DNA from 3 places in the Ruegeria sp. AB5 genome. Region 3 is predicted to be linked to each of the others. Evidence: riboswitches for the same ligand, from Rfam matches in the RefSeq annotation. Region 3 holds a riboswitch; each other region holds the start of a gene.
The links. A riboswitch is a leader RNA that binds a small molecule or an ion and turns the genes downstream of it on or off. The one in region 3 is predicted to bind cobalamin.
Positions count from the first base shown of each region.

Region 1: linked by a shared signal. The riboswitch ahead of ACR0L4_RS11000 (DUF1636 family protein) and the one ahead of ACR0L4_RS08395 (DUF1636 family protein) in region 3 are both predicted to bind cobalamin.
Region 2: linked by a shared signal. The riboswitch ahead of ACR0L4_RS21025 (hypothetical protein) and the one ahead of ACR0L4_RS08395 (DUF1636 family protein) in region 3 are both predicted to bind cobalamin.

Region 1 is NZ_JBQGAE010000005.1:63,479-74,229, reverse strand. It holds gene ACR0L4_RS11030 (cobyric acid synthase) at 5-1,462, shown strand; gene ACR0L4_RS11025 (hypothetical protein) at 1,467-2,333, opposite strand; gene ACR0L4_RS11020 (TolC family outer membrane protein) at 2,408-3,826, opposite strand; gene ACR0L4_RS11015 (protein-L-isoaspartate O-methyltransferase) at 3,921-4,574, opposite strand; tRNA gene ACR0L4_RS11010 (tRNA-Cys) at 4,802-4,875, shown strand; gene ACR0L4_RS11005 (NAD(P)-dependent oxidoreductase) at 4,914-5,930, opposite strand; cobalamin riboswitch at 6,015-6,220, shown strand; gene ACR0L4_RS11000 (DUF1636 family protein) at 6,314-6,694, shown strand; gene cobW (cobalamin biosynthesis protein CobW) at 6,691-7,746, shown strand; gene cobN (cobaltochelatase subunit CobN) at 7,750-10,751, shown strand, end outside.
Region 2 is NZ_JBQGAE010000018.1:59,620-70,370, reverse strand. It holds gene ACR0L4_RS21030 (DNA polymerase III subunit gamma/tau) at 1-1,566, opposite strand, end outside; gene ACR0L4_RS21025 (hypothetical protein) at 1,706-2,113, opposite strand; cobalamin riboswitch at 2,202-2,421, opposite strand; gene ACR0L4_RS21020 (alpha/beta hydrolase family protein) at 2,579-3,436, shown strand; gene rsgA (ribosome small subunit-dependent GTPase A) at 3,471-4,499, opposite strand; RNA gene ffs (signal recognition particle sRNA small type) at 4,656-4,754, opposite strand; gene ACR0L4_RS21005 (bifunctional 2',3'-cyclic-nucleotide 2'-phosphodiesterase/3'-nucleotidase) at 4,794-6,632, opposite strand; gene nudC (NAD(+) diphosphatase) at 6,827-7,810, shown strand; gene ACR0L4_RS20995 (SRPBCC family protein) at 7,850-8,317, shown strand; gene ACR0L4_RS20990 (prephenate dehydratase) at 8,479-9,312, opposite strand; gene ACR0L4_RS20985 (c-type cytochrome) at 9,433-9,948, shown strand; gene ACR0L4_RS20980 (extracellular solute-binding protein) at 10,119-10,751, shown strand, end outside.
Region 3 is NZ_JBQGAE010000003.1:179,037-189,787, reverse strand. It holds gene ACR0L4_RS08410 (glucokinase) at 1-5, shown strand, start outside; gene ACR0L4_RS08405 (carbohydrate kinase family protein) at 42-968, shown strand; gene ACR0L4_RS08400 (D-lyxose/D-mannose family sugar isomerase) at 988-1,653, shown strand; cobalamin riboswitch at 1,817-2,018, shown strand; gene ACR0L4_RS08395 (DUF1636 family protein) at 2,126-2,473, shown strand; gene ACR0L4_RS08390 (ABC transporter ATP-binding protein) at 2,470-3,246, shown strand; gene ACR0L4_RS08385 (ABC transporter substrate-binding protein) at 3,259-4,209, shown strand; gene ACR0L4_RS08380 (iron ABC transporter permease) at 4,210-5,220, shown strand; gene ACR0L4_RS08375 (thiamine pyrophosphate-binding protein) at 5,429-7,162, shown strand; gene ACR0L4_RS08370 (LysR family transcriptional regulator) at 7,176-8,051, opposite strand; gene ACR0L4_RS08365 (proton-conducting transporter transmembrane domain-containing protein) at 8,168-9,718, shown strand; gene ACR0L4_RS08360 (YbcC family protein) at 9,733-10,751, shown strand, end outside.

The DNA of each region.
Region 1 (10,751 bases), on a different contig from region 3:
GACCATGGTTCGCGCCATCATGATTCAAGGCACCGGCAGCAATGTCGGCAAATCGGTTCTGGTGGCCGGGCTTGCGCGCGCGTTCACACGGCGCGGGCTTCGGGTGGCTCCGTTCAAACCTCAAAACATGTCCAATAACGCCGCTGTCACCGAAAACGGTGGCGAGATCGGACGCGCGCAGGCCCTTCAGGCGCGGGCTGCGAACCGTCCCGCCCACACGGATATGAATCCCATCCTTCTGAAGCCGGAAACAGATACAGGCGCGCAGATCATCGTGCAGGGCCAGCGCGCCGGCACAATGAAGGCGGGCGATTACCGCAAGGACAAGTCCAAACTGCTGGGAGCTGCACTGGAGAGCTTTGGCCGTCTGTGCAGCGACGCTGACCTGGTGCTAGTCGAAGGGGCCGGTAGCCCGGCGGAAACCAACCTGCGCCCAGGTGACATCGCCAATATGGGTTTTGCCTGCGCCGCCGGGGTTCCCGTGGTTCTGGTCGGCGACATCCACCGCGGGGGCGTGATCGCCCAGATTGTGGGCACTCGGGCGGTGTTGGACGCAGGTGATCTGGCCATGATCCGCGGCTTCGTCGTGAACCGCTTCAAGGGCGACGTATCCTTGTTCGACGAAGGTCGCGACGACATTGCGGCGCGTACGGGATGGCCCTGCCTGGGCGTCGTGCCCTGGTTCCACGACGCATGGAAACTGCCGGCCGAGGATATGATGGACATTCGTTCGCACACCGGAGGAGCGTGCAAGATCGTTGTGCCCCAGCTGGAGCGGATGGCCAATTTCGATGACTTGGATCCGCTGTCCGCAGAACCCGGCATCAGTGTCGAGATCGTCCCGGCAGGCCGCGCTCTGCCCGGTGATGCGGATCTTGTACTGCTGCCCGGTAGCAAATCGACCATTGGCGATCTGGCCTATTTCCGGAAGCAAGGCTGGGACATTGACCTTTTTGCGCATGTGCGCCGAGGCGGACACGTTCTGGGCCTGTGTGGCGGATATCAAATGCTGGGCAAAACAATTGCCGATCCGGACGGGGTAGATGGTCGCCCGGGCACTGTTGAAGGTTTGGGTCTACTGGACGTGCACACTACAATGGCCGGGAAAAAGCAGGTGACTCTGACCCAGGCCTGCGCCCTGCCCAATCGCGAACCCGTAAGCGGGTACGAGATTCACATGGGACGCACAGAAGGGCCGGACTGCGCACGGGCATGGCTAGAGGTCGACGGTCGTCCGGAAGGAGCCGCCAGTGAAAACGGGCGCATATTGGGAAGCTACCTGCACGGCATTTTCTCGTCCGATGCTTTCCGCGCGCAATATCTGTCGACGTTGGGCGCAACCTCTGAGACCGCTTATGAAGACGGTGTCGAGCGGGCACTGGATGATTTGGCAGATCATCTGGAACTGGCTATGAGTCTGGACCTTTTGCTGGATTTGGCACAGTCACCGCAGCGGAGCTGAATACTTACTTCAGTTCCCGCGCGGCCAATGCCCGATGAATCTCTCGCCGGACCATTTTGCGCAAATTGCGGGTAATACGTTCACCCAACGCGCCCTGAAGCTCTTCCCGCACCACTTCGGCGATCATGTCGCGCAGGGCTTCTTCCTCGGACGGGGTTAGACCAACATCTCCGACTTCGGCTTCTTCGGTCTTGGACAAGGTCTCGTCCGCAGGTGACGCGTCCTTTGGCTGTTGAGGAGCAGATACACCCACATGCCGAACAAAAGTGGCAACAGGCTGGGGAGCGTCTTCTACCGGATCACTGAATTCCGCGCCAGCGCCCGTTAGAGACACATCCGAGCTTTCCACAATCTGTTCGAAGTGATCCAGTTCCTGAAACGCATGTCCGCTGGCCCAAAACAGCGCCTGTGTCGGGGTGCCGGAATACGCATCGTTGCTGTCCCCGTCAGGCTCCCATTGATCTTCGGTTCGCGCAATCGCTGCTTCCAACGCTTCTATCTTGGCGCTCAGGCTGTCCGTAAGCTCATCCGGTTTCGCCTTCTCCAATTGCTCCGGCGCATCCTGCGTCATGTTGGACATGTCCGCTTTATCTTCGTTGGCGGCGCCCGGCTGCACAATATCACTGGCCCGCAACAGCATCGGCTTGGCCGAAACCTTAGCACTGTATTTGTTTTCCAGCTTTAGAGGCCCTTGGGCCCTTTCGGATTTCGCAGGAGTGTTGACGCGAAGGGCGTCTGTCAGGACCAGACGCCCAGGCTTGCGCGAAACGGTTGCGGCATCAGAATCCGGTCTGCGACCGTCTTCGCTGACCAGACGTTTTACCGAAGACAAAACGTCCTCGATCCCCGCGTTTACGACACTATCCGACATTGTTCTCTACCGCTCTATCTTTAGGACCGAGTGTAGCCAAACAATCCGGTCCTCACAACCGATAGTATAGAGGGTTAGTCCCGCCGCAAGGCTTTGAGAACGCGGTCCAGGTCTTTGCTTTGCTTACTGACCTGTGCCGGCGCTTTTTTGACCAAGTTATAATAGAGCGTCGGGTCATAGATTTGAACGGCCAACCCAAGACGTTCGGCTGTCAAAAGCCCCTGAGACTGCAACAACTGATAGGCAGCCAGCGAGCGCTCTGTCCGCGAGGCAACTTCGGCCAGTTGCGCATCCAGAAGATCCTGCTGAGCGGTCAGAACGTCCAACGTTGTCCGCGCGCCCAGTGTCGCCTCTTCGCGAATCCCGTCAAATGCCACTTGCGAGGCCCGCACCCGCTCGGTCGATGCTGTCAGGCTCGCGCTGGCGGTCTCAAACCGGACATAAGCATCCGTCACCCCCTGCGTGATATCTTTTTGAACGTTCAACAGATTTGCCCGCGACGCATCCCGCGACGCCATGGCACGACGCACGTTGGCGGCCAAACGTCCACCTGCATAGATTGGCTGGTTGAAGCTCAGCGAGATCGTCGCGTCGTTCACGTAATTGTCGTTATCATAGCTTTCTGTCACGCCTGCATCAGCGTTCAAGCTGACATTGGGGCCCAAACCCGCCCGTTGTTGTTGAACAATCAAGTCGCGTGCACGAACCTGATGCTGGGCCGACAGAATTGCAGGATGATTGCGTTGCGCCAAACCGATTGCCTCGGACTGAGACCGCGGCAGATTGGGAAGGCTGGGTTGTCCGGCAGTTCGTCCCGGCAGTTTCCCGACGACATTGACATATTCGGCCTGCGCCGTACTCAGGTCGCCCTTGGCATCAGCGAGGTCTGCGCGCGAACTGGCAAGCTGAGCCTCGGACAGGGCCACATCCGTCCGGGTGACCTCACCCACATCAAACCGGTCATTCGAGGCGCGAAGCTCTTCGCTCGATAGATCAACGTTGTTCTGTCGAATTTGAACCGTCTCTTCCTGCAGCAGCACGCTAAGGTAGGCGATAGCTGCTCGCGACAAAACCTGCTGTTCTACATCGATCAGGGATTGGCGCGTCGCCAAAACCGTTTCCTGCGCCGATTGCTTGACCAATACCGAAGCGCCGCCATCGTAAAGCAACTGACTGAGGGTCAAACCGGTAAAGAAGTTTGCCGGTTCGTTTGTCGAGACGACGCCAAACGTTCTTGACCTGGTGAAGTCCTGCTGCACACGCACGGTCCAGTTGACGATCGGACGCAGCGCAGCAATCGCGATCGCCACATCCTCGTCTGCGGCCCGCAACAACGCCCGGTTCTGTTCCAGCAAGCCGCTGGTATTATACGCCCCGATAAACGCATCGGTCAGGTTGTCTGCCCACGCCATGCGCCCTGGAAGCGCACTCAGGGCAATGCCCGCAGTTACCGCAAGCGCTTTGACCAGCTTTTCTGCTGTCTTTCCACGCATACCAAATCCTCTCAAAACGAAATTACACTGCCTCTCCGGCAGTTTGCGCCTTTGTTTTCAACTAATCAAGGTAGCTGGTTCAACAACCGGCGGACTATAGCGAAAATGCACTCTCTTTGGAAAAACCATCCAGAACCAGAGCGCTGGCATTGAATGCATCCCGCCAGCTTACGACATCGCCAGATTTCCGACCGACCCGAACCGTGCCCAACTGCCCGTCAACGAACAGGCAGGCGATCCGTCCCTGATCCTTCAACTGCGCCAGTAGCGCGTCGGGCACCTGCTCCACGCCACCTTGCACCATTATCACGTCATAAGGTCCGTGTTCGGCCGCGCCTTGTTCCATAGGCCCAACGTGAATGATTGCATTGTCGACATCGGTCTCAGTCAACACCGACTGCGCTTCGGAAGCGAGGGCTTCGTCAGCTTCCACGCCGACAACCAGTTGCGCCATCCGCGCGGCCACAGCGGTCGAATAGCCGAAGGCCGGAGCGATATCCAGAACAACCTCATCTTTCGTAATGTTCAGTGAATCCAACATCTTGGCCAATGTACGTGGCTCAAGGATGCACCGGTTGTTGCCAAGCTCGATCAGCCCCTCGACATAGGCGGCTTCACGCTGTGCGTCCGGCACGAACCGCTCGCGCGGAACGACAAGCATCGCATCGATGATCGGAAACTTGGTCACATCAGAGGGTCGAACCTGTGTATCAACCATAGTGCGGCGTCGGGCTGCGAAATCTGCCATTTGGTCTCTCGTCTCATTCCCCTGGATGTCAGGCTTGTGCCACAGTCTGCATCCATCGACAACGGCTGTGATGCCGCAACCCGCAACTGACACCAAGATCGCATAGGCTACAAGCCCCACAATTCTTCAGCCGAAGGTCAAAATCGACAGCAATCCTCTGGACGCCCCTTGTGAAAGCTGCTAAAACGCCCATCACACCACGGCAAGTATTTGATTTTACTTGAAAAGGCGAGTTGGCGGAGTGGTGACGCAGCGGATTGCAAATCCGTGTACACCGGTTCGATTCCGGTACTCGCCTCCATAACAACAAAACTCTCAACCGCCCGTAGCACACACGGCCTAAGTTGACACACGCCCCTGCGGTACGACTTCATACCCTGGCTCTTCTGGCTCATCGTCCTGCATTTCCGGTGGAAAACCTGGCGCGCGGACGTCCAGGCCCGTGGACTCCTCCAGACGCCTAATGATGTTCGGGGAGAGTTCGCGGTCGCCAAAACGGGCGATTCCATCTTCGAAGATTTTGATCATCACCGGGTTGATTTCCAGGGGAACTCCGGCCCGGTCTGCAACGTCCTGAAACAATCCGATATCCTTTTTCACAAGGTCCATCGTAAAGGAAATATCGCGCGACCCGTTCAGGATGACCTGGCTTTCGGTTTCATGGACAAAAGACGTGCCGGACGAAATCTTTATCGCTTCGTAGGTCGTATTCAGATCCATGCCTGCCGCCTTGGCGGTGACCAGAGCCTCGGCGCAGGTGATCAGGTTGGCCGTGGCCAGATAGTTGGTCAGAACCTTCAGGACCGAGGCCGAGCCCAGCTCTCCGGTGTGCAGAACCCGGCGCCCCATTGTGGTCAGGAACGGCAATATGCGTTCGAATGTTGCGCGGTCGCAGCCCGCGAAGATCGAGATATTGCCCGTCGCGGCGCGGTGGCAACCACCCGAGACAGGGCAATCAACGGCTACCCCTCCGCGCTCCAGAACCAAAGCACCCAACCGCTTGACCTCGGCCTCGTCGGTTGTGGACATCTCCATCCAGATCTTACCGGGGTCAACCTCGGGCAGCATCTCTTGCATCACCGCGTCCGAGGCCGCAGGCGAGGGAAGGCAGGTGATCACGGCGTCGCAATCGCGCATCAACTGCGCCGGGTTGTCTGCGGGTTTCGCCCCCTGGTCTGCAAACGCGCGTACCAGATCAGAATTCAGGTCATGGACCGTCAGATCGATTCCATTGCGCAGCAGCGACCCCGAGAGCTTTCCGCCCACATTTCCCAGCCCGATGAACCCAACTTTCATAGATCGCTTCTCCCTGCGAGTGTTTCGGCCATGAAACCATGCCGCCCAGGGTACCGTCATGCCGCCCAGCGACCCTGGCAGGTCGCTTTTCATCCCCTTGCCCGTGTCAGCCCTGCAACCCGCTTGACAAGCTGCCTGCGCGTGCCGCATGTCCCTTCTGTTGGTGTCTGTAAGAACAGATGAAAAGGGAATGCGTCAGCGGTCAAACCGTCAAACGCAGCCGCCCCCGCGACCGTGACCGGAGAGGGTGCCCAATGCCACTGGCCAAGTGCCGGGAAGGCGGGACATCCGACAGGGCAAACGCCCTGACATCCGCAAGCCGGGAGACCTGCCAACGCCCGAAGATGAAACCGGACGGGGTGTTCCGGTGTCGGGTCCATGTCGCGATACGTGGCCCGCATGAAACCCCGTCCCCCACAAAGAGGATTGGGGGGATGAGAGACATGACCGAGACCACACCGGTCGAGCTGCTGGTTTGCACCACCTGCCGTCGCGGCTTGTCCGTCGAAGAGGATGCGCTGCGTCCCGGCGCGTTGTTGCACAAGGCGCTGGAACAGGCCGAATTGCCCGATGGTGTCACGCTGAAGGCCGTAGAATGCCTGTCCAACTGCGATCAGGGTTGTTCTATCGTGCTGCGTGGCGGGCCCGAGCGCTGGACCTTTGTCTATGAGCACCTCAATGAAACCGACCATGTCGAAACCATCGTTGAAGGCGCAACAAAGTATCTCGCCGCCGAGGATGGTCTGGTGAAATGGCGCGAACGCCCTGAACATTTCCGCAAAAACTGTGCGGCCCGCATTCCCCCGATTGGAGCCCTGAAATGAGCAACCTCGAAAAACTCCCCGTCACTGTGATCACCGGCTTTCTGGGCTCGGGCAAGACCACGCTGGTACGTCACCTGATGCAGAACCCGCAGGGCAAACGCCTGGCCATTGTGGTCAACGAGTTTGGCGATGTGGGCGTAGATGGCGATATCCTCAAATCCTGCGCGATCCCCGATTGCCCGGCTGAAAACATCATGGAACTGGCCAATGGTTGCATCTGCTGCACCGTGGCCGATGATTTCATCCCGACCATTGAGGCGCTGATGGCGCTGGAGCCGCGCCCCGATCACATACTGATCGAAACCTCTGGTCTGGCCCTGCCCAAGCCGCTGCTGAAAGCGTTTGACTGGCCCGATATCCGGTCGAAAATCACTGTGGACGGCGTGATAGCTTTGGCTGATGCCGAGGCTGTGGCCGCCGGTCGCTTTGCTCCGAATGTCGCAGCGGTGGATGCCCAGCGCCTGGCCGATGACTCGATTGACCACGAAACGCCGCTGTCCGAGGTGTTCGAGGATCAGATTTCCTGCGCCGACATCATCCTGCTGACCAAACCCGATCTAGCGGGTCCCGAGGGTGTCGCCAAGGCCAAGGAAATCATCGCGGCCGAGGCCCCGCGCCCGCTGCCCGTGGTCGAAGTGGCCGAAGGCGCCGTCGATGTCCGTGTTGTGCTGGGGCTTGAGGCCGCTGCCGAGGATGATATGGACGCGCGTCCCAGCCATCACGATGGGCACCATGACCACGAGCACGATGATTTCGAAAGCATCATTGTCGAGCTGCCGGAACAGACTGATCCGGCTGCACTGGTCGCCAATATCGAACGGCTGGCCAATGAGCTGAACATCCTGCGGGTCAAAGGCTATGCCGCCGTCGCCGGCAAACCCATGCGCCTGCTAGTACAGGCCGTTGGTGCCCGTGTGCGTCACCAATATGACCGCCCATGGGAGTCCGGCGAAGACCGACGCTCGCGCCTGGTGGTCATCGCCGAGCATGACGACATCAAAGAGGCTGAAATCCGCGAAATCCTCGTGGGTGTGACCGAGGCCGCCGAGTAAGCCATGCATGTCGTCTTCCGCGAAAGCCACGGGTTAGAGGAAACGGAGACCCCAACCGATCTGGGCCAGAGCCCGGCGGATCTGGTGGTGCTGTCCTTTTCCGACAGTGACCTTGGCGCTTTCGCGGCAGGCTGGCATCGCGGTGGCGGGCCGGATGGGCGGATGCCGACCCTGCGGCTGGCCAATCTGACGGCGCTGAAACACCCCCTGTCGGTCGACACCTATGTCGAACAGACGCTGGAGGGGGCCAAAGGCATTCTGATCCGTCTGATCGGTGGCGTGCCCTACTGGTCCTACGGGTTGCAGCAGGTTCTGGCACTGGCGCAGGCCAAGGGCATCGCCGTGGCTGTGCTGCCTGCCGATGGACGCGAGGATACGCGGCTGGATGACTATTCCACCCTGCCCGTCTCGACCCTGCGGCGGTTGGCGCATCTCTGCGATACAGGCGGAGAAGTTGCCGCACAAGCGGCGTTGGCGCAAATGGCGCTGGCTGCGGGGCTGTATGCCGGGCCCGTGATGGGGGCCAAGACGATCCCGGAATGCGGCGCGTGGTGCCCGGATCGGGGGATCATCCCTGCGGACACGGCTTTCGACGGTGATGCCAAGCGCATCTTGGTCACTTTCTATCGCGCCTATCTGACCTCGGCTGATACCGCACCTGTTGCGGCCCTGATCCATCGCCTGCGTTCCCGTGGGTTCCAGGCCATCGGTCTGTTCGCCCCGTCCCTCAAGGCCCCTGCTGCCGCTGACTGGTTGCGCGAGCAGGCCGTGGCGCTGGCGCCCTCGGCCATCATCAACGCCACATCCTTTTCGGGCAAAGGCGCCTCGGGCACGTCCCCGCTGGACGCCGCCAATGTTCCGGTGTTTCAGGTCGCCCTGTCCACCGCACGCCGCAAGGCCTGGGCCGAGGCAGAACGCGGGCTGTCCCCTGCCGATCTCGCCATGCATGTGGTCCTGCCCGAGGTGGATGGACGTATTTCAGCGGGCATTGCTTCGTTCAAAGAACCGGGCAAACGTGACCCGCATCTGGAATATTCCCGTTTCGCCCACCGGGCCGAGCCGGAACGGATCGAGGCGATCATTGACCGGGTGGACGGCTGGCTACGCCTGACCGACAAACCTAGGGCCGATCAAAGACCCGCGCTGGTGCTGTCCACCTATCCCGGCAAGGATTGGCAAATGGCCCATGCGGTGGGTCTGGATGCGCTGGCCTCGGCCGAGGCGATGCTGACCGACCTGCAGACCGAAGGCTATGACACCGCACCCGGCGCGCCGATTGCCGAGACTCTTTTGGATGCGCGACTGTCGTGGCCGCTTGAGGCCTATCGGACCGCACTGGCGGACCTGCCCGAGCAGCTGCAAACCGATCTGCAATCCGTTTGGGGCAATCCGGAAGATGACCCGGTTTTTGCCGATGGTGCCTTCCACTTTACCGCCCTGAACCGGGGCAAGGCGCTGATCGCGCTGCAGCCCGAACGCGGCACGCCCGAGCTGCGCGATGACGACTATCACGATATGTCGCGCACCCCGCGCCACAGCTATGTCGCCTTCTATCTGTGGCTTCGCAAAGGCCTTGGCGCAGATGCGCTGATCCATATCGGCGCCCACGGCACGCTGGAATGGCTCCCCGGCAAATCGGTTGCATTATCGGCAAATTGCTGGCCAGAGGCGTTGGTGCGCGATCTACCGGTGATCTACCCCTTTATCGTCAATGACCCCGGCGAGGCCGCGCAGGCCAAACGCCGGATCGGGGCCGTCACGCTGGGCCATATCCCGCCCCCGATGCGCACAAGCGACACACCGGACCGGATGGTGCGGCTGGAATCGCTGCTGGATGAATTCTCGAACGCCGACGGGCTGGACCCCAAGCGCCGCGACCGGCTGCAGGAAGACATCCGGGATGAGGCGCAGGCCATCGGGCTGGAACATGATCTGGGTCTGGATCAGGCCACGTGCACGGCTGAGGCGATCACCCGTATCGACCGCTTTGTCTGTGACATCAAGGAAAGCCAGTTCGGCGACGGGCTACATATCTATGGCCGCGTGCCGCAGGTGACCGGCGATTTCGACCCCGCGCCCTCGGCCCATGCCGAACGCGCGGCCTTGCTGGACGCACTGGCCGGGAAACGGATCGAGGCTGGCCCCTCCGGCTCCCCCTATCGCGGACGCTCAGACGTGCTGCCGACAGGACGGAACCTCTACACCACCGATCCGCGCTCGGTTCCGACCCGTGCCGCCTATGCGCAGGGCGTGAAACTGGCCGAAGAGCTGGTGCGGCGACATCTGCAAGAAGAAGGCGATTACCCCAAAGGCCTGATCGTTGACCTGTGGGGCTCGGCCACGATGCGCACGGCGGGCGAAGAATTTGCCATGGCCCTGCACCTGCTGGGCGTCAAGCCGGTTTGGGACAAGGGTACTGAACGGGTCTCGGGGATCGAGGTTCTGCCGATCACCGATCTCAGCCGCCCGCGTCTGGATGTGACCTTGCGCGTCTCGGGCCTGTTTCGCGATGTGTTCCCGACGCTTTCGGCGCTGTATGGCCAGGCGGTGCGGGCGTTGTCCGCGCGCGACGAGGCCGCCGACTGGAACCCCTATGCGGGTCAGGAACCGGCGGCGCGGGTCTATGGCCCGGCCCCCGGCAGCTATGGCCTGAACATGACACACCTGTCCGAGACATATACCGACGAGGCCCGCGAACAGGCCGGTCAAGCCTGGCTGGATGCCAGTTCCTTTGCATTGGAAGGCGAGCATATCGCGCGGGATGTCGATGGCATTACCGAACGCGTCGCCCATGCCGACAGTTTCGTACACCTGCAGGACCTGACCGAAACCGATCTGCTGCTGGCCAATGACTATGCCACGCATGAAGCCGGGTTCGCCGCCGCCAAGAAAATCACCGGCGGCACCGCGCAGCTGTACCATCTGGACAATACCAACCCCGACACCCCGCGCGCCCGCACCCTGCCCGAGGAAATCAGCCGCGTGGTGCATGCTCGCGCCGCCAA
Region 2 (10,751 bases), on a different contig from region 3:
AATCGTCGGTGCTCCGCCGTCCGACACAATCGAGACCGCCCAGCGATTGCCCGTCCAGCGTTGCAGCGCTGAGCCCAGCCTGGGCGCGAGGTCTGTCGGAGCCTGCGGTCCGGGTGTGAATTCGATGCGCCCCGGCTGATACGAAACCAACCGCACGCCGTTCTCGACCTCAACCAGAAGTTTGACGTCCCGATTGGCCCGGATCAATTCGACCACGTGATCGAATGTGGGGTAGCGCGCCAAAGCGGCCTGGATGTCCTGCGCCAGAGCCGCCACCGGTGCGCTCCCTGAACCGCCGGTCGCTGGCGCGTAGGATGTCGCAGGGGCCCGTGCCTCTACCGGCGCTGCACCGCTGCCTTGCAATGGCAAGCCGCCACCGGGTCCGCCATTGGGCGGCGGCGGCATTTCCCGCAAGCGTTTGATCAGTTCTTCGGGGCTGGGCAGGTCAGCCACGTGAGTCAGTCGGATCACAGCCATTTCAGCCGCCATCATGGCGTTGGGTGCGGCCGAAACTTCCTCTAGCGCTTTCAGCAGCATTTGCCACATCCGGGTCAGCACCCGCATGGGCAGCGCTTCGGCCATCTGCTGTCCTCGGGCGCGTTCGTCAGGGGAGACGGTCGGGTCCTCTGCCGCATCCGGGGTGATCTTAACAACCGAGACCCAATGAGTGATCTCGGCCAGATCGCGCAGCACGGCGAGCGGGTCGGCACCTTCGGCATATTGTCCGCTGAGTTCGGTCAGCGCCCCCGCTGCGTCACCACGCAGGATCATGTCCATCAGGTCCAGCACCCGACCGCGATCGGCCAGACCCAACATGGCACGCACTTGTTCAGCGGTGGTTTCCCCGGCCCCGTGCGAGATGGCCTGATCCAGAAGCGACGTCGCATCCCGCGCCGATCCTTCGGCCGCACGGGTGATCAGGGCCAGCGCATCCTCGGCAATCTCCGCCCCCTCGGCAGCGGCAATCCTGCGCAACAGGCCGATCATGTCCTCAGGCTCGATCCGGCGCAAGTCGAAGCGCTGGCAGCGGGACAGGACCGTAACCGGGACTTTGCGAATTTCGGTGGTGGCAAAGATGAATTTCACATGTGCGGGCGGCTCTTCCAATGTCTTGAGCAGCGCGTTGAAAGCGCTGGTCGAGAGCATGTGAACCTCGTCGATGATGTAGATCTTGTAGCGGGCCGATGCGGCGCGGTAGCGGACGCTGTCAATAATTTCGCGGATATCGTTGACGCCCGTGCGGCTGGCGGCGTCCATTTCCATCACGTCCACATGGCGGCCTTCCATGATCGCCTGGCAGTGTTCGCACTGGCCGCAGGGTTCAGTTGTCGGGCCGCCTGATCCGTCCGGGCCGATGCAGTTCATGCCCTTGGCGATAATCCGCGCCGTGGTGGTTTTGCCCGTGCCGCGGATACCGGTCATGACAAAGGCCTGCGCGATGCGGTCGGCCTCGAACGCGTTCTTCAGGGTGCGTACCATCGCATCCTGACCCACCAGATCGGCAAAGGTTTCCGGGCGGTACTTGCGGGCGAGAACCTGATAGGTGGGGCTGTCTGGGTCTGTCATGTCTGCTCTTGCGGATTCGGGACGTCACCGCAGCGTAGTGGGCCATGTGGCCCGCGTCCACATGGCTTGAGGGTGATTTTGCTATGCGTCCCGGCGTGGTACAAGTGCCAAGGTCGCACGCCAGGGCATTGACTGGTCCTCAGGCCGAGGGACGATGTTCGGCAGAGACGGAACCGTGTGGCGAAAGGGCCAAAGCTTCCAGCATGGCGCAGGGCATCGTGGTCATTGTGTTTGCTGGCAAACTGTCAAGCCCGGACCCGAACATCAGATCCGCATAGCGCTCCAGCAGGTCGGTATCTGTTTGCGGGTCAGAGCCGCAATAGATGCGAACCAGATTTGGATTGGCGCGAAATCGGGCGGTGCAACCGTCGGGGCAGTGCGTTAGCTCAGCGTTGCCTTCGATTTCGAAATCTTCCGTGGTCGATGGACCTGCCTGTGCAACAGCCTTTACCAGCGCGCGCGACATGCTTGCCAGCGCCGGGCAGGGCTTGCCGGTGTGTTGGCAGATGGTTGCCGTGAACCTATGTGTCGTCGTCTTCCAGATCATCCTGCGCCCTCCGCGCGGCGGACAGGGGATCGGATCAGGCAGGACAGATCAGGGCTGTCAGGACCTGCCCGGACACCCCGCCCGAGTTTCGGTTACATATAGGATGGCAGGTCTCCTGACTTGCGGGTCGTTGCCCTACCGACCTTCCCAGCCTTGCGGCCAGTGGTGTTTCGGCAGTGCTCACCGCTTACAGTTGCGGGGGCAGTCGCGGATTTGGTTTGCTCGGGATTGACCCGAATGAACCGCACCGTGTTCCCTTTTCATCCCGCCTCTTGTGGAGGACGGGAACCATCACATGCATCGCTATCGGTCGGGCATGCCCTGAGTCAAGCCGAACTTTCTGCACTGCGGAAGGGTTGCGGTGAAAGCGGACGTTTGGTCATGCGGGATCAGAGTTGACTCGTCGGGGTCTGATGGGGCCATGGTGTGGTGAACTCATCAGTTCAGTTTCGCACCGAGGGGCCCATGTTGGATTCAAACCAGACAGTTCTGATTGAAGACATTCGGATACCGGCAGAGGCTGGGATTCTGTCGGGACGGCTTTACCGGCCTTTGGACGAACCGGGCTGCGTTGTCGTTCTCAATAGCGCGACGGGGGTGCCTCGGGACTACTACCAACACTTTGCACGGTGGCTGACCGCCGAACAGGGTATGGCGTGCCTGACTTATGATTATCGCGATTTCGGACATTCAAAAACCGGGCCTCAGCGCAGGTCGAAGATTTCGATGGCGGATTGGGCTTTGGTCGATATGCCTGCCGCGCGGGCCGAGATGCGTCGCAGGTTCCCGAAGGCCTACCACTGGTCGATTGGTCATTCTCTTGGGGGAATGCTGGGTCCCGTGCAACCGGACATAGACAAGATTGATCGCATGATCTGTGTCTCCTCGGGCCTCGTGACCCTCAGAGATCACCCATGGCCCTATCGGGCGTTGGCGGGTCTGTTCTGGTACGGGCATGTGCCTTTGGTTGTGCGTAGTCTTGGGTATCTGCCGGGCAAGGTGTTGGGATTCGGATCGGACCTGCCGCCCGCTGTATACTGGCAATGGCGCAAATGGTGTACCGCGCCGCATAGCTACGTTCCCGAGCTTGGTCACACCCTGCCAGAGGCAATGTGGCATGAGTTGGACGTTCCGGTCGACTTGTTCGCATTTTCGGATGACGAAATGGTTCCCAAGGACGCTGTTTGGCGTCTGGCTGATCTATACGGGCCAAAGGCCAGACGACACCTGTTGTCGCCCGGCGAATTCGGAGTGTCCGACATTGGTCATATCGGTGTTTTTGCCCGGCGCAATGCAGCCCTCTGGCCCCGCTTGATCGGCTGAAGGGGTGGGCGCCGGATTTCCGGCGCCCCTTTCTTCATTCCCCTCTATGGGACGATTTGATGTGCATCACGGATCGGACCATTTTGCCGAAGGCTTTGTCGCGGGCCCGTGCCTCTGCCACGGTCTCAGAGTTGCGCTGATCTTCGCGCCGCAACTTTCTCCAGCGCCCCAACCGGTCCGCATCCAACGCACCAGCCTCTATCGCGGCCTGAACAGCGCAACCGGGTTCGGTGTCATGCTGACAATCCGAAAAGCGGCAGGCTTGGGCCAGATCCAGAATGTCCGAAAACACTTCGTCCACACCGTCCTGTGCATCCAGCAGGCGCAAGGCGCGCATGCCGGGTGTGTCGACAAGCCAACCGGTGTTCTGCATTGCGTGCAAGGCGCGACCGGTTGTGGTGTGACGCCCACGTGCATCGTCCTCGCGGATTGCCGCCGTCGCCTGATTCTGTCCGGTCATCCCGTTGGCCAGTGTTGTCTTCCCGACGCCAGAAGACCCGACCAAAGCGGCCGTTTGGCCCGCCGGGCACCAGGACAGAACGTGCTGAACGTCAGCAGCGTCCAGCGCGTTGACGGTCAGCACTGTCAAAAACGGTGCCAAACGCGCGGCCTGCGCCGCGTAATCTGCAGGATCGGAACAGGCATCCGCCTTTGTCAGGACAATGACAGGATAGCAGCCTGCCTGGTGCGCCAGCGCGAGATAGCGCTCCAGCCGCGACAGATTGAAATCGGCATTGCATGAGCTGACGATGAACAGCACGTCGACATTGGCCGCAATCAGTTGTGCTTGGGCCCCTGTTCCAGCGGCACGACGCTGCAACAGGCTACGGCGGTTCAGCAGGTGCTGAACCCGTTTTTGATCATCGACCAAAACCCAGTCTCCAACGGCGAAATCGCCAGTGGATTGGTTGGGCACCAGTAGCGGAGTTTCACCATCTTCGTTCATCCCGACCAAACGATCCCGATGAACGGCTGTGATGCGAAAAGGTGCGCAAAGCGGATGTGACGCATGTTGCGCGGCAAAGTGTGAGGACCATCCCAGGTCCGAAAGAGTTAATGACATTGGTCTGCCTGTGTTCAGATATGACAATCCCATCAGATGGCAGGCGCGCATCCGTTGGTGATGTGTTCAGGCAGTCGGGTATTGGTGTTTAGAACCGATCCGCCCGAGGGGTCTTTGCTACAATCATAAAGCCCTCCTGTGGCTTGTGGTTCGGACAAGTGAGAGGTTGGACATCGACCCAAGCGGGGCTCGTTGTGGCTGCTTCCTTCCGGACCTGACCAGGTTGGCGAGGCGCTCGCCCGCGCCAACCTCTCAGGGCTTGATATAGGCAAGCGCTGTCAAAATGACAACCCGCTACAAAGCCAGTCGTATCCTATGGAACCCATCCGCGTCCGGGCCCAAAACCTCTGGGGCATAGCGGTCCAGCTCTGCCAGGTGCTCAAGTGCGCCGGGTCCGGTTTTGAGGATCGTGTGAGCGCCGGGCATCGGTGCAAAGGAAAACGGGTGTGGCGCGAGCGCGAGTGGATCAGGGGGTAAACGATCGGACAGGTAGTCTCGCACTATCCCCTTGATATCTTTGGCAGGCAGCGGAAACACTCGGGCTTGTGTGACGAACGGAAAATGCCCGCCTCCGCTGGAGCGATAATTGTTGAGGGCGACAATGAATCTTTGGGCGTCCGACACTGGATACGCGTTCAGGCAAAGGTTTCGAATCCGGTGATTGGCGGGATCGGTCACAGTGCCATCACTGTTGTATCGGGCAGGGCTGGACAGATCGATCTGATAGGTCAGGCCAAACAAGACGTCGAAATTGTATCCGGTTCGGCGGGAATCGATCAGCTCTGACTCGGTGTTCAGGTCGACCCGATTGAATACACTGGCGGACATCTCAAGCCAGTCCCGCACTTGGTTGCCAGATACTTCAACTGCGCGCAATTCATTCGGAAACACATGCAGGTCAGCGATGTGGCGCAGGCAGATTTCGCCGGCGCGCACGTCGGTATAGTGTCGCGGTCCGGCGCGGCCTCCGAATTTATAGGGCGACGCGGCGGACAGGACAGGCAGTTCGGCCATAGACGTTCCGTGCAGACACGGGCGCAGCGCTGCGGCCTGCGCTGCCGCGACCAAGGCCAAACCGCGATCGGGCGCGCACAGGCTGAAGTAGCTGTGCAGGTTCTGGGTGATCTGGCTAACGGGTTCGGCCATCATATCGCGAGTATTCACATGCGCTGGCTGAAACAGGTGTGCCAAATCCTGGTCTTCCGCTTCGCCCGATGCCGTTGGCACGGAGCACTTGCGGTCAGCGATCTTCCATTGGCCCTGAGGGTCTTTGGTGAGGTGAAGATCAATGACACCCAGATGAGAACCGGCGGACCCGGCCATGACGACAGGGGTGCCGTGAACCAGACCGCTATCGGCTTCAACACCTGAAAGCCCCTGATGTGCCGGACCTGGCAATGTCAGATGGGTGTGACCCGCGACAATTGCGTCGATGTCATCAACGGTCGCCAGGGGAATGATCGCGTTCTCAAGCCCCGGGCGTGCCTGTGTCTGCTCCAATCCGGAATGCGCCAGTGCAACAACCAAATCGCACCCTTCTGCACGCAGAGCATTTGCGTGCCTGTGGGCGCAGGCCAGAATGTCCTCGGCAACCACAGAACCCTGTAGCTGATGGGCCTCCCACGACGTTGTTTGCGGTGGCAGGACAGACAGGACCCCGATCCGGATCGGGGTACCATGACCTGCGAACCGATCGAGTATGGCGCTGTGCAGCCAGCTTTGCGTGCCGTTGGTTCGGGTCAGGTTACTGCACAGAACGGGGCAGGGGGCCTGTGCCAGAATACGTTCCAGCACGTTCAAACCAAAACCGAAATCATGATTGCCCAGTCCAACCGCGTCATAGCGCAGGGCGTCGAATGCTTGCATCATGGGGTGTCGACCGTCGCTTTGCACGGCCCAGTCACCCATGGGTGTGCCTTGCAAAGCATCACCATTGTCGAACAGCAGTACCAGGGCGCCTTCTGCCTGCTGCCGGGCCTTTCGGATCAATGACGCTGTGCGTGTCAGCCCGACTGTCGGGTAGGGGGTGTCTGCGTAGTAGTCGAACCCTGTCAGGTTCATATGCAGATCGGTTGTTGCCAGAATGCGGATATGCGCACTTGTATCCTGCGCCTGGTCAGCGCCCGGAGTCATTGGGGTCACGTTCGGTTTTCTACTTTTGAATAGTGAGGCTTAGGCAAATTCATTGCATGCATGAATAAATGAAAAATCCAGGATCGTCCTGCGGTGTTTCGACCGCATCACGCTGTTTTTTGCGGTGCTGAATAGCCATTGCAACACCGTTGCAGTCATGGCAGCCCTAGGCGCAGCAGGCCAAGGGGACCCCAATGAGAAACGCGGAACATGTGACATTCGGCACTTCGGGTCTTGAGCGTGCGGCTCATTTGCGTGGGGATGAGGCCAAGCTGGCTGAGGCTGCCCAAGACCCGGCCGCCCGATGCATGCTTTTGTGGCGGGGTAAAGTGTTGGTACAGGGCACGGGACTGGATCATTTAGGTCTGGTTCCGATGACGCATCCATTGGTCAGCGCGGGCCCGGGTGGAGTGGTGCGGGCTCCGATTCTGCTTGGCTGTACTGAAAACGGTGCAGCCGTTTTTGCAGCGGATATTTCGGGGTGGGACGCGGACGGGCAGGATCTGTCGGCTTTGGGCAATTTCGTTGATCGGTCCGAGCAGCAACATCCCGATTTGCCCGAAGGCTATGTTTTTGCCGAGTTGCGCCGGATCATGACCCGGCTTTCGTCGCGGGATGCCGAGTTGGCGGCAACGGCCAAGGCCGTGATTGGCTGGCATGAGATACACAAGTACTGTGCCCGCTGTGGCGCGCTCAGCGATATATCTCAGGCGGGTTGGCAGCGCAGTTGCCCGACCTGCGGCGCGCAGCACTTTCCCCGCACCGATCCCGTTGTGATCATGCTGATCACCCACGGCGACAGCGTTCTGATGGGACGGTCGCCGGGATGGCCCGAGGGTATGTTCTCGTTGCTGGCAGGATTTGTGGAGCCTGGCGAAACGCTTGAGTCCGCGGTCCGTCGCGAGGTGATGGAAGAGGCGGGCATTCCAGTTGGTCCTGTATCCTACCTGTCCAGCCAGCCCTGGCCCTTTCCAGCCTCGCTGATGTTTGGCTGCGCAGGCGAAGCCTTGTCGCGTGACATTGAAATCGATCCGGTCGAGATCGAAGAGGCGATGTGGGTCAGCAAATCCGAAATGATGCAGGCTTTTGCAGGGGAACATCCGCGTTTGCTGCCGGCCCGCAAGGGGGCCATTGCGCATTTCCTGCTACAGAACTGGCTTGCAGATACGCTGGACTAAAGAAACACTAAGGCGAACAAACGAGCAGCAAAGGCCGATATGCAGTTTTCAGCGCGGGAAGATATCGAAGCCCCCATTCATTCCGTTTTCGACATGGTTGCCGACTTCGAACGGTTCGAACGTTTGGCGATGCGGCGCGGCATTGACGTGCGACGCATCTCGGGCGGCGCTGTGCCTGCATCGGGCATGACGTGGGAGACCGAGTTCAAACTGCGTGGCAAGCCTCGGCAGATGTCGGTTGTCATGACAGACTGCGAACACCCGTCCCAGATGCGTTTCGAGGCGACCAGCAAGGGTATGACTGGCGTGACTGTAGTCGACTTTCTGGCGCTGTCGCAGCGCCGCACCCGATTGAGTGTGGATCTGTCACTGAGCGCCAAGTCTCTCCCGGCGCGTTTGTTGTTGCAGTCCATGAAGCTTGGGCAGGCACGTTTCCGAAAGCGCTTTCAGATGCGATTGGGCGAATTCGCCAGTGAGTTGGAGCAGCGCTATCGGCATGGTTCGTGATTGTTGGCCGGTCAACGACCGAACATAGAACCGAGGTACGCGACGAATGGCGCAGATCATTTTCCTATACGGCGTATCCAGCAGCGGCAAAAGCATGATCACCCACCGGCCAGCGCCGAACGGGACGAAACGTCCATCCATGAAGGCCTGAAGTTAGAGACCTACCCGCGCTGTTGGGCCGCCGGGTAGACGCCCAAAATCTCCACATTGGTGGTGAAATGCTCAAGCTCTTCCATGGCAAGTCGCACATTCCGGTCTTCCGGATGCCCGACGATATCCGCATAAAACTGCGTGGCGGTGAACGAGCCATCGACCATGTAGCTTTCCAGCTTGGTCATGTTGATTCCGTTGGTGGCGAACCCGCCCATGGCTTTGTAAAGCGCCGCCGGAATGTTGCGGACCTGAAAAACGAAACTGGTGATCATGCCATGCGCGCCGCGCCGGGACATGTCTGAATCTCTGGACATCACCAGAAAGCGTGTGGTGTTGTCGCCGTGGTCTTCGATATGGCGGGCCAGAACATTCAAGCCGTAAATCTCACCGGCCAGTTCACTTGCCAGTGCGGCCGAATGGATGTCTCCCGCCTCGGAGACTTCGCGGGCAGCGCGCGCATTGTCGGGGCTCACCCGTCCGCGAATGCCATGTTCACGCAGGAACCCGGCACATTGGGGCAGCAGAACCAGATGGGAATGGGCTTCGGTGACGTCTTCCAGTTTTGCGCCTGGCACCCCAAGCAGGTTGATGTGCACCCGGACAAAGGCTTCGTCGATGATCTGCAGGCCGCTATGGGGCAGCAGCCGGTGAATGTCAGCCACACGTCCATAGGTCGTGTTTTCGACCGGCAGCATCGCCAGATCGGCCTCGCCCGAGCGAACCGATTCGATCACATCTTCGAAGGTGCGGCAGGGCAGCGCCTCCATATCCGGGCGCGCTTTGCGGCAGGCTTCGTGACTGTAGGCGCCGGGTTCGCCTTGAAAAGCAATGCGATTGGTCATTTGGTCGATTCCGTGCAACAAGTTCCAGAATTGGGCGTTTCGTCGCGGTGTCTATACCTTGCCTCTCGTCAGGGGAAGCCTTAGACACCTGCCCAGACAGCTGAAATGGACACGCGATCAATGTTCGACACGATGACAGTTACCAAGGCCGCCGCAGGCCTGTTCGGCACTTTCCTGGTGCTGCTTCTTGCCAAATGGGGTGGCGACATCCTTTATCATTCGCATGGTGGCCACGGCGATGCGCAGGCCGCTTACATCATCGAAACCGAAAGCGCGGGCGAAAGCGCCAATGGTGAAGAGGTGGTGTTCGAGGATCTGCTGGCCGCCGCTGACCCCGAAAAAGGCGCACGTGTCTTCCGCAAGTGCACCGCGTGCCACAAGCTGGAAGACGGTGCAAACGGCACTGGCCCTTACCTGTACGCGGTTGTGAACCGTCCGCTGGGGACGGCCAAAGGCTTTGGCGGCTATTCCGCGGCCATGCTTGCGCATGGTGGCAACTGGACCCCCGAAGCGCTGGATGCTTTCCTGGAGCGGCCAAGCAGCTACATCTCGGGCACGTCCATGAGCTTTGCAGGCCTCAAAAAGCCGCAAGAGCGTGCAGATTTGATTGCCTACTTGCAGACCATCGGCAACTGATTGCCTTCACGATTGTGACAATCCCAAAGCCGCTGCCTTGTGTAGCGGCTTTTTTTGTGTCGAGAATCTTCACAAAGCGTTCACGCATTCTAAACTTGAATCAGTCAGGGCTGTCGATTTAGCTTGCCGAACCGACATTGAAGACGACAACACTCCAGAGGATGAGCCATATGACACCCCTCCCGCCTACTGCGCGAAAATTGGAAATTCGGCATTGGGGGGCGGTTCTGGGTTTCATGGCCGCACTGTTTGGGGGGGCTGAGGTTGCACAGGCGAATGATGAAAACATTACGCGCAGCCACGGCTATTCCTACTTCGGCAATCTGGACTACCCTGCCGACTATCCTCATCTGAACTATGTCAACCCGGACGCCCCCAAGGGGGGTGAGCTTTCGCTAGCTGCGTCGGGAACCTTCGATTCGTTGAACCCCTATTCGCGAAAGGGCCGCAGCGGGGCTTTGACCACCATCCAGTATGACCGTCTTTTCGAAAGCTCGGATGACGGCGTCGGTCAGTACTACGGCGTAGTGGCGGAAAGTCTGGAATACGACGAAGGGCGCAACTATGTGATCTTCCACCTGCGTCCCGAGGCCATGTTCTGGGACGGAACCCCGGTCACGGCCGATGATGTGGTGTACAGCCACCGGCTGTTTATCGAGCAGGGATTGCCGTCTTATGCGCAGGCCGTCGGGCGTATGGTCACCGGGGCCGAGGCGCTGGACGATCATACGGTAAAATTCAGCTTCAACCCTGACGTAACGCGCCGAAGCCTGATCGAAACCGTTGGATCCACACCCGTTTTC
Region 3 (10,751 bases):
GGTAGACTCGCCGCCAGAGCCTAAGCAGAAGAGGAAATGGGATGATCCTGTGTTGCGGTGAAGCCCTGATCGACATGATTGCCGAACCGACCATATCCGGCACGGATGGGTTTGTTCCGCATTCGGGCGGCGCGGTTTTCAATACTGCGATTGCGTTGGGTCGGCTGGGCGCACCCGTCGGAATGCTGACCGGGCTGTCCTCGGACATGTTCGGGCAACAATTGGCCGATGACCTTCGCGCCAGCCATGTTGACGGCACACATGTGATCATTTCGGATCGTCCGACTACGCTGGCATTTGTTCAACTCAAGGACGGTCACGCCTCATACACGTTCGTCGATGAAAACACGGCCGGGCGTATGTTGCGGGCCGAAGATCTGCCGGATCACTTGCCTGCCGTTTCCGCGCTATATTTCGGCGGCATCAGCCTGGCCTGCGAGCCCTGTGCCGACGCTTACGCTGCGATGCTGGACCGGCATGGCGCTGAGCGGGCGGTGATGCTGGATCCCAACATCCGACCCGGTTTCATACAGGACCAGACCCGATACCGCACCCGTCTGAATCGCATGATTGGGCAATCGGATATCGTAAAGGTATCGGACGAGGATCTGGACTGGATCATCCCAGGCCCAGAAAGCCACGCTGAAAAAGTACCGCTTCTTTTGCAGGCCGGACCCTCGGTTGTCATTGTGACCCGCGGTGGCGAAGGTGCGTCAGGCTATCTGTCCAACGGCTCCGAGGTTTCCGTACCTGTCAAGCCTGTACAGGTTGTGGATACGGTCGGTGCGGGCGACACGTTCAATGCCGGTGTGCTGGCTGCACTGGAAAGCGCAGGTCAGCTTTCGAAATCCAGCCTGCGTGCCCTGTCGCCTGATGTGTTGCGGGATGCGCTTGCCATGGGCGCCAAAGTTGCCGCAGTCACCGTATCGCGTGCCGGGGCAAACCCACCCTGGTCGCACGAGCTTTAACCCCTCAGAGGGACCCAAAATGAAACGATCCGACGTCAACCGCATCAAGGCCGAGGCCCACGAGTTCATCCACTCTTTCGGCGCTGTTCTGCCGCCCTTTGCCGATTGGACCCCCGATCAGATGCGCAGTGCAAAGGCTGAAAGCGTCCGCTCACGCGGTCTGGGATGGGACATCACCGACTATGGGCAAGGCAATTTCGATGATCTGGGTCTGTTCCTGTTCACCCTGCGCAATGGCGACGTAAGCGACCTGAATCAGGGGCGCGGGATGCTCTATGCAGAAAAGCTGCTGATTTCACGGGACAAGCAGCTTTCCCCGATGCACCGCCACATCATCAAGGCCGAGGATATAATCAATCGCGGCGGTGGTGATCTGGTGATGGAGATTTACGCCTCGGACCCGGATGGCGGCATCGACCGTGATACGCCGGTGGTGGTGCCCAGCGACGCCTGCCCGGTCACGATCAAACCCGGTGAACATCTGCGCCTGAAACCCGGTCAAAGCGTCACCTTGATGCCAGGTATATGGCATGCGTTCTGGGCCGAACGCGGGGATTGTCTGATCGGCGAGGTCTCGACAGTCAATGATGACCGGACAGACAACGTTTTTGAGGATCCTATCCCTCGATTCGCCTCAATTGACGAGGATACCGCGCCCGATTTCCTGCTGGTCGCAGACTACTAGCCCCTGTTGAGCCCGCGCGTGTGGTTCACGTCCGCGACTTGGCCTGCGCATTGAGGGTTCGAAATCAACGGTAGACAGGCTGAACACCGTCTGTACGGATTGGCATGGACAGCCACGCCTTTCAACCGATCAAACACGCGCTTGACAAGTCTATGATCACCAGACTAGCTGAGCGGGATGGTTCCCGAAGGCTTGTCCCGACGGATGAAAATGGGAATACGGTGCGGCCCTCGGGCCAAGGCCGTAACTGCCCCCGCAACTGTAAGCGGAAAGCGACGCCACATCACCACTGGTCCATAGGATCGGGAAGGTTGGCCAAGCGATGACCCGCAAGTCAGGAGACCTGCCATCAGATGTTGAACCAACCTGGGGCGGGGCGTCCCGGAAGGAGGCTTGATGGCAAATCCGCTTGCTGATGCAACCAGCAAATCCGCTCTGCACTTGACCCTTGGTCAGGCGGATCAAGCTGTTCATGTCTGATCATTTTGTCCTGATCTGCGCCACGTGCATGGGCCCGATTCCGGCGAAACAGGCGCAGAAGATACTGAGCCGTCAGCTTCCGGGCGGGTTCACCACGCATCTGATCGACTGCATGGCGGGATGTGACCGCCCCATGACAGTAGGTCTGCAAGCCAAAGGCAAAGCACAATACCTGTTTGGTGACATACAAACAACCGACGACCTGAGCGCCTTGGCCGAATTCGCCTACCAGTTCCGCGAAAGCAAGGATGGCTGGACAAGCGCGACGAACCGCCCCTTGGCTTTGTATACAAAAACCCTGTCTCGCATGCCGCGTTTGCCAACTGAGGATGCGTCATGAGTTTTTTGGTTGCCGAGGGCTTGGAGTACTACGCCTTGAATGGGGATGTCTTGTTGCAAGGTGCCTCATTCACGCTTGAGGAAGGGTCGATCCTGGCCATTGCCGGCCCGAACGGTGCGGGAAAAACCACGCTTCTGAACCTGCTCTGCGGGGTGGCACGCCTGGCGCTTGGTGATGTGCGTATTCAGGGCCAAAGCCTGCGGAGCTTGTCGTCTCAGCAACGGGCCAGACGGATTGCCGTTGTCGGCCAACAGGAAGTGCCGGACGGACGGTTGCGCTTGCGCGACTATGTGGCGTTGGGTCAGATCCCGATCAAAGCCGACCGATCCGCCGAAAACCACAAAGCGGATTTGCAACGCGTTCTGGACATCGCCGAGTTGTCTCATCTGGCCGACAAACAGATGTCGAGACTGTCAGGCGGTGAGAAACAGCGCGCCCATATTGCCCGCGCTTTGGCCCAGAACCCGTCCTTGCTGTTTTTAGACGAACCTACCAATCATCTGGACCCCGATGCCAAGGGGCACATGCTGTCTCTGGTCGCGGAATTGGGTGTGACCGTGGTGATGATCGTTCATGATCTGGTCATGATCCCGGAATTCGCCAGCCATGTTGCATTGATGAAATCCACCCGTCTGACCGCCTTTGGGCCTGTCAATGACGTTTTGACCCCTGATCGTGTCCGCGACACGTTCGGCGTCGACTACCTCTGTTTCCAGCACGAAGGCCGTGTGATCCCGGCGCTGGATATCCGAAGACGAACACTGTCATCGTAAAAGGAAGAATTGATGATGCAGAAACTCTGGTCCGTGGCCCTTGTGTTCGGCCTGACAAGTGGCGCGGCGGCGCGTGAAGTGACCGTCGACAATTGCGGCGAACCGCTGGTATTCGAGCAAAAGCCCGAACGGATTGTTGTTCACGACATGAACATGACCGACATGGCGTTTGCTCTGGGCCTGCAGGACAGCGTTGTCGGCCTAACCGGCATTACCGGCTGGTACAAAACCAGCCCGGATTTCGATGCGCAGCGCGGCGACATCCCTGAATTGGCCCCGAAATATCCCACGGTCGAAAACCTTGTCGCCGTCGAGCCCGATTTGTTCTTCGCCGGATGGTACTATGGCATGCAGCCGGGCGGTGAAGTCACACCTGACACTCTGGAACCCTTTGGCATCAAAACCATGGTTCTGACCGAAAGCTGCGTTCACCTGAACAAAGACCGTCCCCAGGCAAGCATGGACCTGCTGTTTGACGACGTACTGCGTCTGGGCAAGGTCATGCATGTCGAAAACAAGGCGCAAGAGCTTGTCTCGGGCTGGAAAGAGCAATTGGCCTCAATCGAAGCAAAAACTGCCGATCTGACCAAACCGCGCGTTTTCCTGCTGGATGGCCCGGCCGATGCGCCCTTCACTGCGGGCAAATTCGCAATCCCGGACGCGATGATCGCGGCTGCCGGTGGTGTGAACGTGACCCATGATATGGATACCAGTTGGGGCCGCACGTCGTGGGAAGCCGTCGCGGCCTCGAACCCGGAATTTCTGGTGCTGCTGGACTATCAAACCGGCAATGGCGCGGAAGATACCTTCAAGTTCCTGCAGGATCACCCCGTGATGTCTCAGACCGATGCGGTCAAGAACGCGCGTTGGATCGGTTTGCGCTACGAAGAGCTGACGCCGGGACCCGCAAACATCGAAGCAATTGAGAAAATGGCAATAGCCATGCACCCGGGGACGCACTGAATGACCAAAACGGGCCGCGCGGTCCTGCTGGGGGCGGTCGTTCTGACCGCCCTTTTGCTGCTTTCGACAATCTATGGCACCACCTCGATCCCTCTGATCGAGGTGTTCACCGCCATCGCTCTGGGAACCGGCCTGACAGAGGGTGACATGTCTCCCTTGCACCGGATCGTCTTTGACCTGCGGCTGCCCCGGGCGTTGTTTGCGGCGGTGATCGGTGCCGGGCTGGGCGTCGTGGGTGTGGTCCTGCAAACAACAACGCGCAATGACCTGGCCGATCCGTTTCTTTTTGGCCTGTCATCGGGGGCTGCGGCCGGAGCAGTTCTGGTCATCACCGTGACCGGAGACGTTCTGGGTATCTGGACACTACCGCTTGCGGCGTTCTGCGGCGGACTTATTGCGTCGGGTATTGTTCTGGCTCTGGTACAGGGCCTGCGCACCAGTGCGCCGGAAAAGCTGATCCTCGCCGGGCTTGCCGTATCCTTTCTGTTCTCAGCCATCACAAATTACCTGATCTTCGCTGGCGACAGCCGCGCCGCACATTCCGTTATCTTCTGGATGCTGGGCGGTCTGGGTCTGGCAAGATGGGAAACCTTTCCGCTTGTGCTGATCGGGCTTGGCCTGATCCTGGGTTACGCGCTCTACCGCAGTCGATGGCTCGATGCCCTTCTGACCGGAGATTTCACCGCGTCGACGCTGGGTATCCCGGTTCAGGGTTTGCGGTTTCGGATGTTTTTCGTGGCGGCGCTTGCTACCGCGAGCTTTGTTTCGGTTGCGGGTGTGATCGGGTTTGTCGGCCTGATGGTACCCCATATCGCCCGCGGTATCGCAGGCACGTTGCACCGCAATCTACTGATCACCTCGGCTATCGTGGGGGCCATACTGCTGACCCTGTCCGACATCTTGTCGCGGCTGCTGCTCGCCCCGCAGGAATTGCCGGTCGGGATCGTTACAACATCTATCGGATCGCTATTCGTCTTTCTCTACTTGTTCAAGTCAGCACGCACTGACTGACAAAACCGTCGGGCTAGCAGGCGAAATCGATCTGCTGAACAATATCAACAACATTGAAACTGCCGGCCGTGATCTACCCGGACGCTACGCTTTCTGGACATCTTGCCCGCTCCGGCTCATGGTACAACAATGTCTCCGACCGGGTACGCGACTAACACACGCGATCGAAAGAGTTCACACAAAAACAAGACGTTCAAGGGGCCGCCCCATGCATCAGTCCGACGCCAAGCGCATGAATGGCGCGCAGATCATTCTGAAAATGCTGGAACTGCACGGTGTCCGACATGTGTTCGGCCTGCCGGGTGAGACGACAATTGGCTGGTACAAGGAATGGCGGGCCCATAGCGATATCGAATTCGTTCTGACACGTGACGAACGCACTGCGGCTTATGCGGCCGAGGCCTATGCCAAAATCACCGGTCGCCCCTGCGTGCTGGAAGCGCCCAGCCCTGGCGTCACCCATTGCACGCCCGGAATCACCGAGGCGTATCTCAGTTCGGTTCCGGTGATCTTTTTCAGTTCGGACATACCGATCAATCAGGACAAAAAACATGGCCTGACCGGAGTGGATCAGACAAAGCTCTATGACAGCATATGCAAGGAAAGCTTTGTGCTGACAAATGCGCGCGAAATCCCGTTTCTGATACGCCGGGCCTTTCGCGTGGCAACCTCGGGCCGCCCGGCCCCGGTCCATATCCGCGTACCCATCAACATCTTCGGCGAAGAAGCCGAGATCGATGATCTTTACGCCGAACCCGACTATTGCAGCTATCCGGCGCACCGTCCGGTTGCGGATCACAGCAAAATACGGGCTGCGATTGATGTGCTGCTGGCATCCAAGAAACCTGCAATTGTCTGCGGTCAGGGTGCGCTGATCTCAAAGGCCTCGGCGGCGATTCTGGAACTGGCAGAGATGCTGCAAATCCCGGTCGGCACCACAACCCCTGGCAAGGGCACCATCCCCGAAGATCATGCGTTGGCCTTGCGCGTCATCGGCGGTCGCGGCGGAATGGAGTATTCCAACCAATATGTACACGATGCCGATACCATCTTTTTCATCGGCTCAAACACCGATAGCGCAGCAACGGACCACTGGACGCTTTACGGCGACCCAAAAACCAAAACCTTCCTGCATCTCGATATTGCCGAGGCGCATGTCGGAAACACCTTCCCGCTGAAAGTTGGAATGGTGGGCGATGCACGCGCCAGCATCGACTACATGATCGAGGTTTTAAGGGCAGAACATCCCGATCTTGACCGCGCCCCACTGGATTTGAACCCGATCAAGCAAACGGCACTGGACAAGGTTTTCAATGCGAACATCCCGATGCCCGAAGGCACGATCTCTCCTGTCAAGCTGTCTCAGGTGTTGGACAGGATCATGCCCGAGGATGCGATTGTGACGTCCGAGCCAGGCGTCAGCGCGATCTATCCGTCTGCGCTCTTGACCTTCCGCAAGCCGGGTCGGCGCTATATCACCAACTATTCGATGGGGGCGCTGGGCTATTCGGTCCCAGCCGGGATTGGCGCCATCTATGCCAATGATGGACCGGTGATTTCCTTCACCGGCGACGGGTCTTTTGGGTTCGTGATCGGCGATATGGAAACGCTGAAGCGCAGCGGCAAAAACATCACCGTGATCCTCACCCGTAACGACACGTTCGGTTGGATCAGGGGTGAGGCGATCCTTCTGGACGACGTGGACGAGCCCTGGACAACCGATTTCGGGTGCGTCGACTACTGCAAGGTTGCCGAGGGGTTCGGCTTTGAAACCGCGCGGATCTTAAGCGAGGCGGATATCGAGCCGGTACTGACAGAGGCAATCGCCAATCCGGGCGCGAATTTCATCGAGATGATGGTGCCCTCGCAGGACAAGATCATTCCTTTTGTCCCTAACTGGGTGCGCGTGGCGCGGGCCAAGAACCTGCCGCATTTCTACTGAGGCCACTGCCCTTCTATTGCGGCGTATTGGCCAGCAATTGCCGCACCAAGGGGTTAGGAAATCGGCGCTTGAACGTCACGGCGTGAAAGTTCTCTTTGATCCGCGGATGATCCTGCGCTTCGACCAGACGGCCCGAGGACAGCTCATCCTGAACCACGATCGGAGCGACGAGGGCAAGCCCGATGTCCTCTCGCGCCAGAAGGCGCATCATGGCCATGTCGTCGACCTCTGCTGCCACTTGCGGGCGCACGGACATGCGACTGGCCATCGCGTCAAAAGCCGTGCGCACACTGTTATTGGTCGTTGGCAAAATGAAAGGCTGTTCTTCCAACAAATCCCGGATCGGCCGTTTCGGATCCAGACGGGCCGGAGTGCCAACAATACTAACAGGCTGTTCCGCCAGATGGTGCGTCTCGAAACTGGTCAAACTGTCACTGGCCGGTTCGTGATTCATTAAAACCAGGTCAAAGTTCAGCGTTTCCAGCCCTTCCAGCAGCTCGCTGGGACTGCCTGATCGCAGGATGACCTCGACATCCGTGCGCGCCAGTATCGGGCGCAAGAACCCGATCTGAAAGTTGCGAGACAAGGTGGCCTGCGCGCCAACCCGCAACGCCTGCCGGGTATTACCTACGTCCTGTAAAGTGGCCACAAGTTCCTGCCCTGTCGCAAAAATTGCGTCTGCATGGTCCAGCGCGATATGCCCGGCCTCGGTCAGATGTAGCTTGCGCCCGCGCCGTTCGAACAGCGGGTGGCCCAACCGTTCCTCCAGTTCTTTGATCTGAACCGACAGCGCAGATTGCGACAGATTCAATCGTTGGGCTGTCCGGGTCAGGTTCCCATCATGGGCAACGGCCCAGAAATAGCGCAAGTGGTGATAGTTCAGTGGCATATCGTTCTATTTAACTGAACGAAAACCTTCGAACAATGAATTTTTCATAATCCACTTTGATCAATATGTCCTGAGAAACGGGCCGATTCAGCCCGAAGACAAAAGGGACCCACCAAATGATACACCTGTTTCTTCCATTGTTGAGCCCGCTGATCCTGCTGGCATCGGCCTACTATGCCAGCCGCCATCCGGGTCTGCGGCCGGGCAATGTGCCGAAACTGTCCGAATGGGCGGCCTTGGCGTCATTTGGCGTTGCAGCGCTATCGGCGCTCTTGCTGGTGACACAAGGCTCAGGAACCTCGGCGCTGATCGGGGTTTGGGGCTTTGGCTTGTCGGTGCGATTGGATGCGGTCAGTGCCATTATGCTGGTGCTGGTCAGCTTTATCGGGTGGATCGTCCTGCGTTACTCGGCCACCTACATGGACGGCGAAGCACGGCAGGGCGCGTTCACAGGCTGGATGTCCGCCACACTGGCCTCGGTCCTGCTTCTTGTCATGTCCGGCAATCTGGTTCAGTTGCTTGCAGCCTGGATCGCCACCAGCCTGATGCTGCACCAATTGCTGTTGTTCTACCCCGAACGCACCACTGCACAGAGGGCCGCGCGCAAAAAGGCCGTCGTTGCCCGGATCAGCGAAGGCGCTTTGGCCATCGCCGTCGTTCTGCTGATAGCAAGCTATGGCACCACCGATATCGCCACCATCTTGTCTTCGGCCCAAGCCAACACACTGACAATCATCGCGGCCCTGCTGATCGCGCTGGCTGCCGTTATGGCCTCGGCCCAATTCCCGATCCATGGTTGGCTTACCGAAGTGATGGAGGCCCCGACCCCCGTCTCGGCCCTGCTGCATGCTGGTGTCATCAATGCCGGAGGGTTCCTGCTGATCCGGTTCGCCGACATCATGCTGGTCGCACCCGGGATCATGGCACTGTTGGTCATGCTGGGCGGGTTCACGGCGCTGTTTGGCGGCCTTGTGATGCTGACGCAGCCGGCCGTGAAAACCTCGTTGGCCTGGTCCACCATCGCACAGATGGCCTTCATGATCATGCAGTGCGGTCTGGCCCTGTTCCCGTTGGCTCTGCTGCATATCGTGGCACATTCTCTGTACAAGGCGCATGCCTTCCTCAGCGCTGGCGAAGCCGTCCGGAACGTTGCCGCAATACGTCGCCCCGGACCGGTTGCCGTACCAAGCGCGCGGAACGTGATGCTGGCCTTTGCCACTGGCATCCTGATTTACGGCATCGTCGCAGCTGTTTTTGGCATCGACGGCAAGTCGATTCAGGCGATCGCGCTTGGTGTGATCCTGATCTTCGGCGTCGCTTATCTGCTGGCACAGGGTTTCGCAGACGCGGCGCCGGGTGCCCTGACCCGTCGCACGGTGATCTACGCCAGTGTCACATCAGTCAGCTACTTCGTGTTGCAGATCATCGCCCAGCACTTGACTGCTGGCACCTTGCCCGCGACCCCAGCGCCCGGGCCGCTGGAATGGGCCTTGATCATACTGGCGTTGATCAGCTTTGGCGCGGTTGCTCTGGCGCAATCCACCTTCCCGCTTTGGGCCCCTCATCCGGCAGCAGCTGGCATCCGGGTGCACCTGTCAAACGGGCTTTATGCAAACGCAATATTTGATCGGCTGCTGGACGGATGGTCCAAGCGCCAGACCGTGTGAAAGGGTTTATCGAGATGTATATGAAACACGAAAGCTATCCCGCAGCCCTTCTGGAACTGGTCGCGCTGGCCAATGATGCGGTCCGTCAGATCCCGCCCCTGTTTCCTTTGTCCTCAAATGTCGCGGTGAACCCGTTTCTGGGACAGACAAACGAAACGCTGGCTGTGACTGCCGCCCGGCTTGGCCGGGTCTCCGGAACACCGATCATGTCCGATCGTTCCGACTACGCCGACAAACTGACGTCGGGCGAAGTCACCGAGGCTGATCTGCTTGAGGCGCTGGCAAATGTCGAAAGCCGTTTCGACACGCCGTCGCTTGAGGACTTGAAAGCCTCACTCGATGCCAAGTCGGCACAGCTGTCACCTCTGCCCACGGTCGCAGATCTGGCCGCCGAGGTCTCGGGCATCGACTGGCCCGGTCTGATCGACGAACGGATCGGAGCATGGGCCGCAAGTCATTTCGACCAGGGTCAGGCCCTGTGGCAACCCAGCCGCGCGGGCGGAGCCTATAGTGCCTGGCGCGAGTTCGCCTCGCGCGATCTGACGATGGAAATTCATGGTCTGAAAGGTTTTGGCGCCTTTGTTGCAGGAACGAACCGTTCACAGTGGCGGGCGATTGGCCGGGCGTCCGAAGCGCTTGGCGTGACGCCCGAAGCCGCGGGTACGGCTTTTCATCGCTGGCTCATGACGCTTGGTGGTTGGGCGCAATACGCGCGCTACCTGCTCTGGCAAGCCGAGTTGGAGGGGCAGACCGACACGACCACAACCGAACTGCTGGCGATCCGCATGGTGTTTGAAGAGGCCCTGTTCGACCTCTATCGGGATCAGATTTCGGGCCGTTGGGCTGAAACCATCACCCAACACGAAGCCCCCGTCACGCCGACGCGCGATCTGGTGATCGACGCCGTTCTTCAGGACGCCGCCGAGCGGGCGCAGCAGCGCAAGCTGGGTCAGACACTCGCCGGGCGGCAGCCGCGTCAGGTCGAAGGTCGCCCGCTGGTTCAGGCCGCGTTCTGCATCGACGTCCGTTCCGA